Regions from separate parts of the Priestia sp. P1_B12_1 genome, predicted to be linked through region 2. Evidence: riboswitches for the same ligand, from Rfam matches in the RefSeq annotation. Region 2 holds a riboswitch; each other region holds the start of a gene.
What was found. A riboswitch is a leader RNA that binds a small molecule or an ion and turns the genes downstream of it on or off. The one in region 2 is predicted to bind cobalamin.
Positions count from the first base shown of each region.

Region 1: it holds a riboswitch for cobalamin, as region 2 does, so the genes downstream of both, AC1D0Y_RS13855 (ABC transporter substrate-binding protein) here and AC1D0Y_RS05585 (ribonucleoside-diphosphate reductase subunit alpha) in region 2, are expected to answer to the same signal.
Region 3: it holds a riboswitch for cobalamin, as region 2 does, so the genes downstream of both, metE (5-methyltetrahydropteroyltriglutamate--homocysteine S-methyltransferase) here and AC1D0Y_RS05585 (ribonucleoside-diphosphate reductase subunit alpha) in region 2, are expected to answer to the same signal.

Region 1 covers NZ_JBFTZR010000003.1:553,701-557,987, reverse strand. The annotation lists gene AC1D0Y_RS13865 (YpjP family protein) at 187-789, shown strand; gene AC1D0Y_RS13860 (thioredoxin family protein) at 978-1,292, shown strand; cobalamin riboswitch at 1,383-1,515, shown strand; gene AC1D0Y_RS13855 (ABC transporter substrate-binding protein) at 1,774-2,733, shown strand; gene AC1D0Y_RS13850 (adenosylcobinamide amidohydrolase) at 2,822-3,430, shown strand; gene cbiB (adenosylcobinamide-phosphate synthase CbiB) at 3,435-4,287, shown strand, end outside.
Region 2 covers NZ_JBFTZR010000001.1:1,074,291-1,078,577, forward strand. The annotation lists gene AC1D0Y_RS05580 (ribonucleotide-diphosphate reductase subunit beta) at 1-349, opposite strand, end outside; gene AC1D0Y_RS05585 (ribonucleoside-diphosphate reductase subunit alpha) at 366-2,609, opposite strand; cobalamin riboswitch at 2,743-2,928, opposite strand; gene menC (o-succinylbenzoate synthase) at 3,208-4,287, opposite strand, start outside.
Region 3 covers NZ_JBFTZR010000004.1:154,344-158,630, forward strand. The annotation lists gene AC1D0Y_RS15510 (metallophosphoesterase family protein) at 1-202, shown strand, start outside; gene AC1D0Y_RS15515 (hypothetical protein) at 735-986, shown strand; SAM riboswitch class I at 1,067-1,177, shown strand; cobalamin riboswitch at 1,257-1,449, shown strand; gene metE (5-methyltetrahydropteroyltriglutamate--homocysteine S-methyltransferase) at 1,599-3,893, shown strand; gene AC1D0Y_RS15525 (acetate uptake transporter) at 4,036-4,287, shown strand, end outside.

The sequences.
Region 1 (4,287 bases), on a different contig from region 2:
GACAACCTCAAATAGAAGAAGGAAGGTGCTAACTAAAAAGTCTTCGAATGCCCGTAGGCAGCATAAATGAATAAGCAAATATAGGTAAAAAATTAATAAGTATGTTACAATACCTAGTGAGTTATAACAATGAATTTTACGATATGAAAAGACCATATGGGAAAAGATGAGAAAGGAAAGATACGAATGCCTAGATGGATAAAAAGAATGCTAATTGTATTTATTACAGTATTTACATTTGGGCTTGTCACTCCACCAGAATATTTATACGTTGATGATGCAAAAGCGGACAAGCAACATAAAGCAGGGTATGTAAGAGAAACAACTCCTGTCACAGCTGTTATAGAAGATATTCATTTGCCATATGAAGAACCAAAATATGAAGACGTTTCATCATTTGTTACGTATGCAATGGAATCAGCTGAAAAACAGTCAGTGGAAAAATTCGGAACAAAAATTGGACCTGTCATTGAAGATGAATTTCGTCTAGCAGTGTTACCTAAAATTGAAGAAGTGCTGACCGACATTGGCACTGAACGTGAACAGTCGATTCAGAATCTCGAGATAAGCGAGCACCCTGCTGCTGGCTACGGTGAAAAGATTTTCCATGTATATGACCGGGAAACCGGTCAGGACTTAATACGATTTCATGTACGGCGTGAAAATCCTCCAAAAGATGGATACTGGTTTAATTTTCACTATCATGCGGCTGCAGATAATTTTCAGAAGCATTATGATTTAGGGAAAATTTATTGGAACCGAAACATGCCGCCTAAATGGTTTAGCTGATAATAGACACAACATTCTGCGATTTCGAAATGTTAGCTTTTTTAAGCTAGCATTTTTTTACGTCTAAAACCGTTATGGTCTAAATAAGCTGAAACATTAGCACAATGATAAAAAAATCGTTTATAATGAAGTCAGACTTCTTACCATAGAATAGGGAGAAGGAACGAATAGATGTTGGAGGTAACATAATGAAACAATTTACGGAAGAAAAACAATTTCGCGAACAAATTAAGAACGAAACACTAAGCGTTGGGATTTTTACGACAACGTGGTGTCCTGATTGCAAACGTTTGGATATGTTCATTGATGAAATCGTTGACGAAAATACAGATAAAGCATGGTTTAAAATTGATAAGGATGAGTTTGAAGAACTTTCTGCTGAAAACAATGTAATGGGTATTCCTTCTCTTCTTGTATATAAAAACGGTGAAAAAATTGCACACTTGCACAGTGCAAATGCTAAAACGCCTGAAGCGGTCCGTGAATTTTTAGCAACTCTTTAATTCCTTAAGCTGCGAGAGCATTCTCGCAGCTTTTTTTGTGAGAATGGCTATTTCCATTTTTCCATGAGTGGGGTATACTAGGACAAGTGAATAATCGTAAAGCAATAAGGTCTCAATTTAAAGATTGAGTGAAAAGGGAAGTCTGGTGAAAAACCAGCGCGGTCCCGCCACTGTAAGCGCTCTGTGCGTAAGTCAGGAGACCTGCCTTATTGTTAGCTGTGAAACCTTCGAGGAAGGGTGAAGCAGGGTAATGAACATACATATCAAGTATAGTGAACGGATTCTTTTCCTGCTTATCTTGACGTTACCTGCTTTGCTTTCAATTGAAAGTAAAGCTTTTTTATTTTGAAGCTGCCTGCGAGCAGTATACATAGTCAAAGCGGAAAAACGGGATAGCGCTGCTTTTTGCATGATCATTTGCTTTTTCTTTAACGTGGAGGTTTCGTATTCACAATGAACAATATATAGGGGGAGTATTTAGATGAAAAAATGGCTTTCGTATTCCATTATTGCACTGTTAGTCATCGTACTTGCTGCATGCGGTGCAGGCAACCAAAGCAACAGTGATAAAAAAACGAAGCAAGATACGGAACAAACGTCACAAGCTGCATTTCCAGTGAAGGTAAAAGACGCGCGTGATAAAGAAATCACGTTGAAAAAACAGCCTAAGAAAATTGTTTCCTTAATGCCAAGTAATACGGAGATTGTATATGCCCTTGGCCTTGAAAAAGAATTAGTCGGTGTTACAAGCAACGATGATTATCCTAAAAGCGTAAAGAAAAAAGCGCAGGTAGGAGATATGAACGTTAATGCGGAAAAAGTTATTGCTTTAAATCCTGATTTAGTGCTGGCACACGCTTCAAGTATGGGCGTTTCGGATGAAGTATTTAAACAAATTGAAAGTGCGGGTATTCCGGTATTTGTTGTAAAAGATTCAACAACGTTTGATACGGTTTATGATTCTATTACGCAAATCGGTAAATTAACAGGTAAAACAAAAGAAGCTAATCAAACAATTAAAGACATGAAAGAAAAAGTAGCTTCAATTGAGAAAAAAGCAAAAACGATTTCAAAAGAAGATCGTAAAAAAGTATGGATAGAGGTATCAGGAGCTCCTGAGATTTATACAACAGGAAAAGGTACGTTCATGAACGAAATGCTTACTATGATCGGTGCAGATAACGTAGCAGCTAGTGAAAAGGGTTGGGTTAAGTTTTCTGAAGAGCAAGTTGTTAAGTTAAACCCTGACGTTATTATCGCAACGTATGATGCAGACAAAAATGAGATTATGAAGCGTCCCGCTTGGAGCAGCATGACTGCTGTAAAAGAGGGTAACATCGAGAAGGTTGATCAAAACAAAATCAATCGCTTAGGACCTCGTATTGTAGATGGCTTAGAGGACTTAGCAAAAGCAGTATACCCTGAGGTGTACAATAAATAAGAAGAGGGACCATATTCCAGTTCGAATTGAAAAGGGGATTGGTCCCTTTTCACATCTTAAAATTGAAGAACGGCCTGAGCTTTTAATCATGAAAACCGAGACTTCTTATAAAACATACAGCTCAGGGGTTTTAGGAACAGGCATTACGGAAACGGACACCTTTTACAATCGATTTGTTCACAAAGACTATTATTCAGATACTCCTTCTTTGGAGTATGAGCAATATTTGATGAAAGAAAATGTGCGCCATGAGCAAATCGTAGGGTTGATGACAGCCGTTTGGTTAAAAGAAAGAGCGGTTTACTGTTATGAAGGCTACGGAGTAAGAGTAGCTTCCGTGATAACGGCTGGAGTAGGAAACGCAGTAGATATTACAGCTGATGAAGCTGTCCCGTTCTATTCCTCTCCCGGTACAATTAATATGTTTTTTTTCGTGGAAGGTACGCTTACGGATGCAGCGTTTTTACAGCTTTTTATCGCGGCCACAGAAGCTAAAACAAAAACGCTGTCACAGCTGGGTGTCATAGATCCGGCTACAAAGACGATTGCTACGGGAACATCTACGGACAGCATCTCAGTTGCAGCGTCTCAGCAAGGAGCATTATATGAATATGCAGGCTCTATGACCGCTTTAGGGCAAGCGGTAGCCAAGCTGGTGAAAATAAGCTTAGAGCAGGGACTTAAGGGAAAGAGGTGAAGAAATGAGTATTACACAAGCGATAATTGCACACATGACGGCCATGACGATTGCTTTACTAATTGACCGAATTATAGGTGACCCCGAAAATTGGCCGCATCCCGTTCGCTGGTTTGGCAAATGGATTTATTGGATGGATTCCAGATTAAATACAGGTGCAGGAAAACGATTCAAAGGATTGCTTCTTGTGATAAGTATGGCTGTGCTCGCAGGAGTTGTTCCCTTTTTGTTCCTCCATGCTTTGTACGGAGTTCATTTTATAGCAGGTGTTTTAGTAGAAGGCGTAATGATTGCGACTACTATATCCACTCGTTCTTTAAGCGAAGCTGCCTATAAGGTACAAAAGCCGCTTCAGCTAGGAGATATGGAGAAAGCTAGATATGAAGTAAGCATGATTGTGGGACGAGATACAGATCGTTTGTCAGAAGGAGAAATTGCCAGAGCGACGGTAGAGACCGTGGCTGAAAATACAAGTGATGGTATTACAGCTCCGCTTTTTTATGCATTTATAGGAGGAGGAGCCCTAGCATTTTTTTACCGGGCTATTAACACATGTGATTCGATGGTTGGGTACAAAAATGACCGCTACTTTCTGTTCGGCTACTTTAGTGCAAAAACCGATGACGTATTAAACTATATTCCAAGTCGGTTAACTGCAGTGGTGATGACGGCTGTTAATGTAGCAAAAAGCCAGTATTCTCTTGGGCATGTAACGAGTTTGATTAAGCGTGATGCTAAGAAGCATCCAAGTCCAAATAGCGGATACGGGGAAAGCGCAGTGGCGGCTCTGTTAGGTATTCAACTCGGCGGACTTAATACATATAAAGGCATAGAATCTAATCGTGCAAAAATGGGTG
Region 2 (4,287 bases):
GCTGCGCTAAAATAATCATTAGAGCATTAATCGAAGAATCGGTTACATAGTCAGCTACTTTGCTAGCATAATCTGATTGAATACTGTCCAGTAGCGCCAGCAAGCCAATAATTTTTAAAAAACTCTCTTGTTCGTCAGCCGTTAACTGAGGGAACTGCTTAATATCTTGACCCATATTAATTTCAAACGGCGTCCAGAAGTTAGCTAGCATACGCTTGTATTTAGGGAACGCCCATGAAAATCGGACGTCATCCCAGTTTAGAATATTTGAGCTCTTGCCGTTGATGATTCCTGTCGAACGGTTCGGAGCTGTTTCGTTCATTAATTCTCGTTTTAACATGCTTGTCATCAATTATTCACTCCTTTTAACTATGACAGCTTTCACATTCTTCAATGACTTCACTTGATGTTGAACGTACGTAGTAGGTCGTTTTTAACTTTTCTTTCCATGCCGTCATATGAAGATCCAGCAGCTCTTTTGCTCGGATATCATTTTGCACATATAAATTGAATGAAATGGATTGATCAATATGGCGCTGGCGCTTGGCGTTTTGCTTAATGCTCCAGTGCTGATCAATTAAATAAACGGACTTATAATACCAGTTTGTTGCTGGTGATAAATCCGGTGCCGTCACCGGGATTTTATAGTTTTTCTTTTCCTCTGAATAAAACTTACGGAAAATCGGATCAATACTTGCAGTAGAACCCGCGATAATAGATGTTGATGAATTAGGTGCTACAGCCATTAAGTAGCCATTTCTTATCCCATTGTTTTGAACTTCGTTACGCAGTTCACTCCACGCTTCGCTTGTGTATTTACGTGTTTCAAAATAAGCGCCTGACTCAAAATCTGAGCCTTTAAATAATGGATATGCACCTTTTTCTTTAGCTAAGTTCATGCTTGCCTGTACGGTTAAGTAAGCGATTTGCTCATACAATTCATCGCAATATGCTACCGCTTCATCTGTTTCCCATGCTATTTTCTTTAAGGCAAGCAAATGGTTCCAACCAAATGTGCCAAGCCCTACTGCGCGGTACTTTTGGTTTGTTAGTTTTGCTTGAAGTACCGGCAAATCATTTAACTCAATAACGTTATCAAGCATGCGTACTTGAATTGGAATTAAACGTTCAAGCACATCTTCAGTTACGGCTCTCGCTAAGTTGATAGAAGAAAGATTACATACAACAAAATCGCCCGGATTCTTTGTAATAATAATTTTTCCGTCTTCCGTAATTTCCTCTGTTACGACCGTTGTGCTTTGGTTTTGCGTAATTTCTGTACATAAGTTGCTGCAGTAGATCATGCCCTCGTGGCGGTTTTGATTAGCTCGGTTAACCGTATCACGATAGAACATATAAGGCGTCCCCGTTTCAAGCTGCGAAAGCATAATGCGCTTGAAGATTTCAATAGCAGGTACTGTCTCTCTTGAAAGCTGTTCATTATTTACACACTCAGCGTAACGAGTGCGGAACGAACCGCTGCCTTCTTCTTCATCATAAAAATCTTCTAACGAGTAGCCCATCAGCGTACGAACTTCGTGAGGATCGAATAAGTGCCAGTCTTCACGTGCTTCTACTTTTTCCATAAACAAATCTGGCAAACATACGCCAGTGAATAAATCATGCGTGCGCTGGCGTTCGTCACCATTGTTCAACCGCGCGTCTAAGAATGAAAAGATGTCTTTATGCCATACGTCTAAATATACGGCAATAGCCCCTTGTCGTTGACCTAGCTGATCGACACTTACAGCCGTATTATTTAGCTGTTTCATCCATGGAATTGTTCCTGATGATACGCCTTTAAAACCTTTTATATCACTTCCTCGGCTTCTAATATGACCGAGGTAGACACCAATTCCGCCTCCATTTTTACTAAGCGTGGCCAAATCTGTATTGCTATCATAAATACCGCGTAAGCTGTCATCAATCGTATCAATAAAGCAGCTAGATAGCTGTCCGTAGCTCTTTCCTGCGTTTGAAAGCGTTGGTGTGGCAACCGTCATATATAGACTAGAAAGCGCCCAGTACGCTTCTTTTACTAATGCTGTTCGATTTTCTTTCTTTTCTTGAGACATCAGCGTCATAGCAATGATAAGAAAACGTTCTTGCGGTAATTCGTATACGCGCTTATCATGTGATGTCGCTAAATAGCGATCTGCTAATGTCAACAATCCAATGTATGTAAATAAACGATCGCGTTCAGGAATAATGACTGAAGCAATTTCATTAATTTCTTCTTCTGTATATGTTTTTAATAGCTGTTTATTATAAATGCCGATTTTTGTTAGTTCTTGAATAAGCTGATAAAACGAACCGTACTTCTCTTTTTTATCATAACCTCGGTTGTCCGCTGCTTTTCGATATAGTTCGTTTAAGTAGACGTCTGCCGCTACGTACGTCCAATCTGGTTCTTCCATTGAAATACGCTCTAAGGCTGCTAAAATTAGGACGTTTGCAACCTTTTCGTCCGTCATATTTTCCTTTACTGTAACAGTTTGAATAACCTTTTCCTCATACAAAGAAAAATCAAGCTGCGTAAATTCATTTTTTAAACGTTCAATATATGCAGTTAATTCATGTAGAATTGTAGGCTTTAATGTATTCACCATAAATATGGCTCCTCTCTTCACTTCAAAATAAAAAATCGCTCACCGTACCTCGGTGAGCGAATAGAACGAAGATAGAAGAAGACACTAAGTCTTTTCTCAATCCTCGCTCTACCCTCTCACCTCCCGAAGAAGATAAAACGACATAAAAAAGGCAGGTCTCCTGACTTATGCTTCTTTTTACTTTAAGGCCTTCCCATGATGTTTACTCACAGTGGATCTCCTTATTTCATCAGCATTCACAGTTGCGGGGACAGCTTTGGATTTTCACCAAATTCCCTTTTAAGTCTTTTTATCAGACACCTTTTTCACTGGAAAACACAAAATATAGTATTTTATTATCGATTTCAAAACAACATATTGTGTTATGTTATAAACACATTATATAGGACAACTTAGAAAACTATCAACCTATTTTCAAAAATAATTTTGTTTTTTACGATAAAACTCTTCGACTTTTTTCATCAAACTATTCCATCATAACATGTTTTGACACGCTTGATGGAACAATGTGCTCTTTTTAAAAAATTTGTCCTATTTTTCTACTAAACATTAACAACCTCAATAAAAAAAACCGTTTTACATAAAAAACGGTTTTTAATTATTGGTATTCTTTTTCAAATGCTGTGATTGTTTTGATAAAGTTTTTATCGATATCGTATCCTATCCCCGGTTTTCCCTTCACCTTTATTACTCCAGCTTCTACCTCTACTTCGGGCTTAATAATATCTTTTTCCCAATAGCGAGATGACGCAGAAATATCACCTGGTATCGTGAAAGAAGGCAATGTCGCAAGGGCGATGTTATGAGCTCTTGAAATCCCGGCTTCTAACATTCCGCCAACCCAAAGTCTTACACCATACTGGGCGCACAAATCATGAATTTGCTTTGCTACGGACATTCCGCCAACTCGACCGATTTTCACATTGATAATCTTACAGCTTCTTTGTTCAATTGCATGACGTGCATCTTCATAGCTCACAATACTTTCATCTAAGCAAATTGGCGTCTGCATTTGCTTTTGTAACAATCGATGATCAAGGATATCATCAGAACTTAACGGCTGTTCGATCATCATTAAATTCAATTCATCTAGTTTCTTCAATGAATCACTATCGCTTAACGTATAGGCTGAATTGGCATCAGCCATAAGAGGAATGCTTGGAAATTCATCTCGAATTTGTTTCAGTAGCTCATAGTCAGCACCCGGCTTAATTTTCACTTTAAAGCGCTTATAGCCATCTTTCATGTAAGTCTTTATTTGTTCTTTCATTATGGAAATATCATTTAAGCCAACTACCACTCCAGCTTCTACAGCAGACCTTACTCCTCCAATTACTTCAGATAACGGTTTGTTCTGCCGCTTTGCATACAAATCCCATACAGCACAGTCTAAAGCTGCTTTAGCCATGTTATTTCGCTTTAGAGGTTTGAATAACTTTTGAACATCCTCTGGTTTTTGAAGCTGCTGATGAAGAAGCGAGGGAATTAAAAAATCGTCTAACATATGAAAACACGTCTGAATCGTTTCTTCCGTATACCAAGGAGATGAAAAAGCAACTACTTCTCCCCACCCTGTAAATCCTTGTTCATCTTCTACTTCAAGCAAAATCAATTCTCGATCCTGCACTGTACCATAGCTTGTTGAAAAAGGAGAAAGAAGCTTCATGTCAATTTTATA
Region 3 (4,287 bases), on a different contig from region 2:
TAGAAAAAACAGAAACGGGTCGTTTACGCTTGGAAGAGGCACTGATTTTGTATTGTCAGGAGGCGCGGGTGCTCCCCTTGATTTTGAGCCGCCTTTAATTTTAAATAATTATAATTTTACGCAGTTTTTTGTAAGCAGGTACGACATTTTAGGACCTCTTCTTTGGAAGGATTTTGGACGACCTCGAAGAAATTGTTTGTGAAAACAAGAAAATAGAAAGCTAGGTTCAAAAAAAGAGGCTGGGACAAAAGGATTTTAGACGAAGTGAAAAAAGGACCATTGATCAAGATGTTTGATTAGTGGTTTGTTTTTTTTGTTAAGGTAAGCGTAGGTTTCATGTGTATAGGTCTTTCTAGCAGGTGATTGGAGGACAAGACGAAGGCTCCCGAGGAAAGTGAAGTCTTGTACGGAAATCAACTGCGGTGTCACAAGCGATTCAGCTCATGTATCCCATTTGCCTTTAGATTGAATTCATTTTGTTATGTCTCAACCTCTTTTGGGAAAATGTGCATAACTCTTAACGAAACCTTGTAGCAGAAGGCTCAGTCAAACGTTATAATAGATAATGAATGATGATATATTCTCTATATTTGTCATATATTTGTATTACATATGTAATTAAAGAAAAACATTCACTTGATATACTGTTTAATGACTTAACTTTATCTTGAAATTTACAGTGAAATGCCTGCTTATAGAGGCTCAGAACATACACAGCAAATGGAGGAGCAATCATGGCAAACGAAAAGATGCAAGAAGGACTTGATCGTTTTATCAAGGAAGATTTAAATGACCTTTTAGGTAGACTGTTCCCCCTAATGGACCGGGAGTGTGCCGAAGAAAAAAGAAAGCTTATCGAAACAGCGGTAGAGTACATTTATTCGTCAGGATATCACCAAGGAGCGAAAGATTTAATCGAAACACATCGAAAAGATGATTACAAATTGTTAAGGCAAAAATTAGCGTCAACGCCTCCTGAAAACTAATTTTTTTGAAATTTCTTTTGACAACATAAATGTAAGGTGTTAAGATGACTCTACATTCAAAATATTATAAACAATTAAAACTCTTATTGAGAGAGGCGGAGGGACTGGCCCTGTGAAGCCCGGCAACCATTTAACAATTTTGTTAAAAAGGTGCTACATCCTGCAAAGCGTACAGCTTTGAAAAATAAGAGAGGATTCCATAGATACTATGCCTCTCTATTCATGATAGAGAGGCTTTTTATTTTATGTGAATATATTTTGAATGAACAATTTTATAAAAATGCATCAGGTGCTGTGTGTGTAACGAATGTACGCAGCTTAAAAGGGAAGACCGGTGAAAAGCCGGCGCGGTCCCGCCACTGTAATGGGGAGCAACTTATTAACCACTGTTTCATGTTGAAATGGGAAGGGATAAGAAGCGATGAACCTAAGTCAGGAGACCTGCCTGTTGTATGCACTTAAGCTCTACGGGATATAGAGAGGAGTGAGGAATACGTGTTGAGAAAAACAGGCTATCTCAACTTTAGTTAAGTATGCGTATCATCTCTCTTTTCATTTCGAAAAGAGAGATTTTTTAGTTTACCGATAAAAAATATACAGGGAGTGGAAAAAATGAGCAGTGTAAAAAGTTCAAACTTAGGTTATCCAAGAATTGGTGAAAAACGAGAATGGAAAAAAGCGCTTGAGCAGTTTTGGGCAGGAAAGCTAGAGAAAGATATCTTTCTTCAGGAGATTGAAGCTCTTCGTCTAGGGCATCTAAAAAAACAGCGTGACGCAGGAATTGAATTAATTCCAGTCGGCGATTTCAGTTTATACGATCACGTGCTAGATACAGCGACTATGTTTGGTCTAGTGCCAAAGCGCTTTGATTATGACGGAGGACCGGTATCGCTTGAAACGTATTTTGACATCGCCCGAGGAACAAAAGGTGCGGTAGCCTCTACGATGACAAAATGGTTTAACACAAATTATCACTACATCGTACCAGAGCTTGAGGAATGTACGCCGTCTCTTATAGAAAATCGCCCGCTTCAGTTTTACAAAGAAGCAAAACAGAAGCTGAATATGGAAGGCAAGCCCGTGATTTTAGGTCCAGTAACATTTGTAAAGCTGTCAAAAGGATATAAAAAAAATGAGTTTAAAGAAATAGTTGAACAATTTGTTCCTCTGTATGCGACTATTTTAGCGGAGCTGCAGGCAGAAGGAGTAGAGTGGGTACAGATAGATGAGCCGGTTTTAGCTACAACGCTATCAAAAGAAGACCTGGCGCTTTACACAGAAGTCTATCAAACTTTGAAGGAAGCGGCACCGAATGTAAAAGTCATTTTGCAAACGTATTTTGACAGCGTTGATCACTACAAAGAAGTTGTGTCTCTTCCTGTTGAAGGAATTGGTTTAGACTTTGTGCATGACCGAGGCCAAAATCTCACTGCGCTTAATAAATATGGTTTTCCAACTGATAAAGTGCTGGCAGCAGGAGTGATTGACGGACGAAACATTTGGCGTGAAAATTTGGACGAACAGCTTTCAACGATCAGTGAAATTGAAGAAGCCGTATCAAAAGAACGTTTGATTCTGCAGCCTTCATCAAGTTTATTACATGTTCCCGTCACGGTGGAAAATGAAGAGACGATTGATCCAGTATTGAAAAATGCGCTCTCTTTTGCAGATGAAAAGCTAAAGGAAATCACGCTTTTAGCAAAAGCAGTGCAGCAAGGAAAAGAAGCAATAGAAGAAGAAATAAGCGTAAACAAGCAGGCAATTCAAGCATTAAATGGATCATCTTTTCGAAATCATCAAGACGTGCAAAAAGAGCTGAAGCAGCTGCACAGCTATAAAGCAGAGCGACAAGCGCCGTTTGACGTACGTCAGCGCGTTCAGCAAGAAGCTTTTCAACTGCCGCTTCTTCCAACGACAACGATTGGAAGCTTTCCGCAAACAAAAGAAGTGCGAAAAGAGCGTCTAAAATGGCGTAAAGGCGAGTTAAGCGATGAAGCATATGAAGCGTACATTAACGAGGAAATAAAAAAATGGATTGAAATTCAAGAAAACATCGGCTTAGATGTCCTTGTGCACGGAGAGTTTGAGCGTACGGACATGGTCGAATACTTCGGTGAGAAATTAGGAGGCTTTCAGTTTACGAAGTTTGGCTGGGTGCAATCTTACGGTTCTCGCTGCGTGAAGCCGCCGCTTATTTACGGAGATGTATCGTACGAGCAGGCGATGACGATCAAAGAAACGGTCTACGCACAGTCTTTAACCAATAAGCCGGTTAAAGGAATGCTGACGGGTCCGATTACGATTTTAAACTGGTCGTTTGTGCGTGATGATATCCCGCGCTACGACGTGGCAAATCAAATTGCGCTTGCTCTTAGAAAAGAAGTAGAAGCACTTGAAAGTCAGGGCATTTCAATGATTCAAGTAGATGAACCTGCGCTGCGTGAAGGACTGCCGTTAAAACGAGAAAACTGGGACAGCTACTTAAATGCTGCGGTGTATGCATTTAAACTAGCGACGGTATCGGTGCAAAACGAGACGCAAATTCACACGCATATGTGCTATTCGGAATTCGAAGAAATTATTGATGCGATTAAAGCGCTGGATGCCGACGTGATTTCTATTGAAACGTCTAAAAGCCACGGTGAATTAATTTATGCGTTTGAAAAACATACGTACAATCAAGGAATTGGACTTGGCGTATATGATATTCACAGCCCGCGCGTACCGAAGCTTGAAGAGCTTCAGCGAAACATTGACCGCGCTCTGCAGGTACTTGATCCTGCATTATTTTGGATTAATCCCGACTGCGGCCTTAAAACAAGAGGAATCAGCGAGACGGTTGAAGCTTTAAAAGTGATGGTTGAGTCTGCAAAACAAACCAGAAAAAATTTATTACAAAACGTTTAATAATAAGAAAGTAAAGACCAAGCAGTGTAACCGCTACACTGCTTGGTCTTATGGGATTTTAAAAGGCCAAAAATATCCATTGACACTTCCCGTACATTTTTGTATCTTTTTAAAGGTGTTTTTAAAATCAGGGAGGTACAACATGAGTAACAACAGCACGCAGCACGTTAAAATTGTAACAGGGGATCCATCAGCGCTAGGTCTATTCGGACTTGCCATGGTGACACTTGTTGCATCGTTTCAAAAGCTTGGGGTAACCGATGGTGTTTCATTGGTATTGCCATGGGCGGTTTTTTTAGGCGGAATAGGACAGTTAATCGCGTCTATGCAAGATTTCAAACATAATAATACCTTCGGCGCAACTGCTTTTGGTGCCTTCGGGTTATTTTGGCTA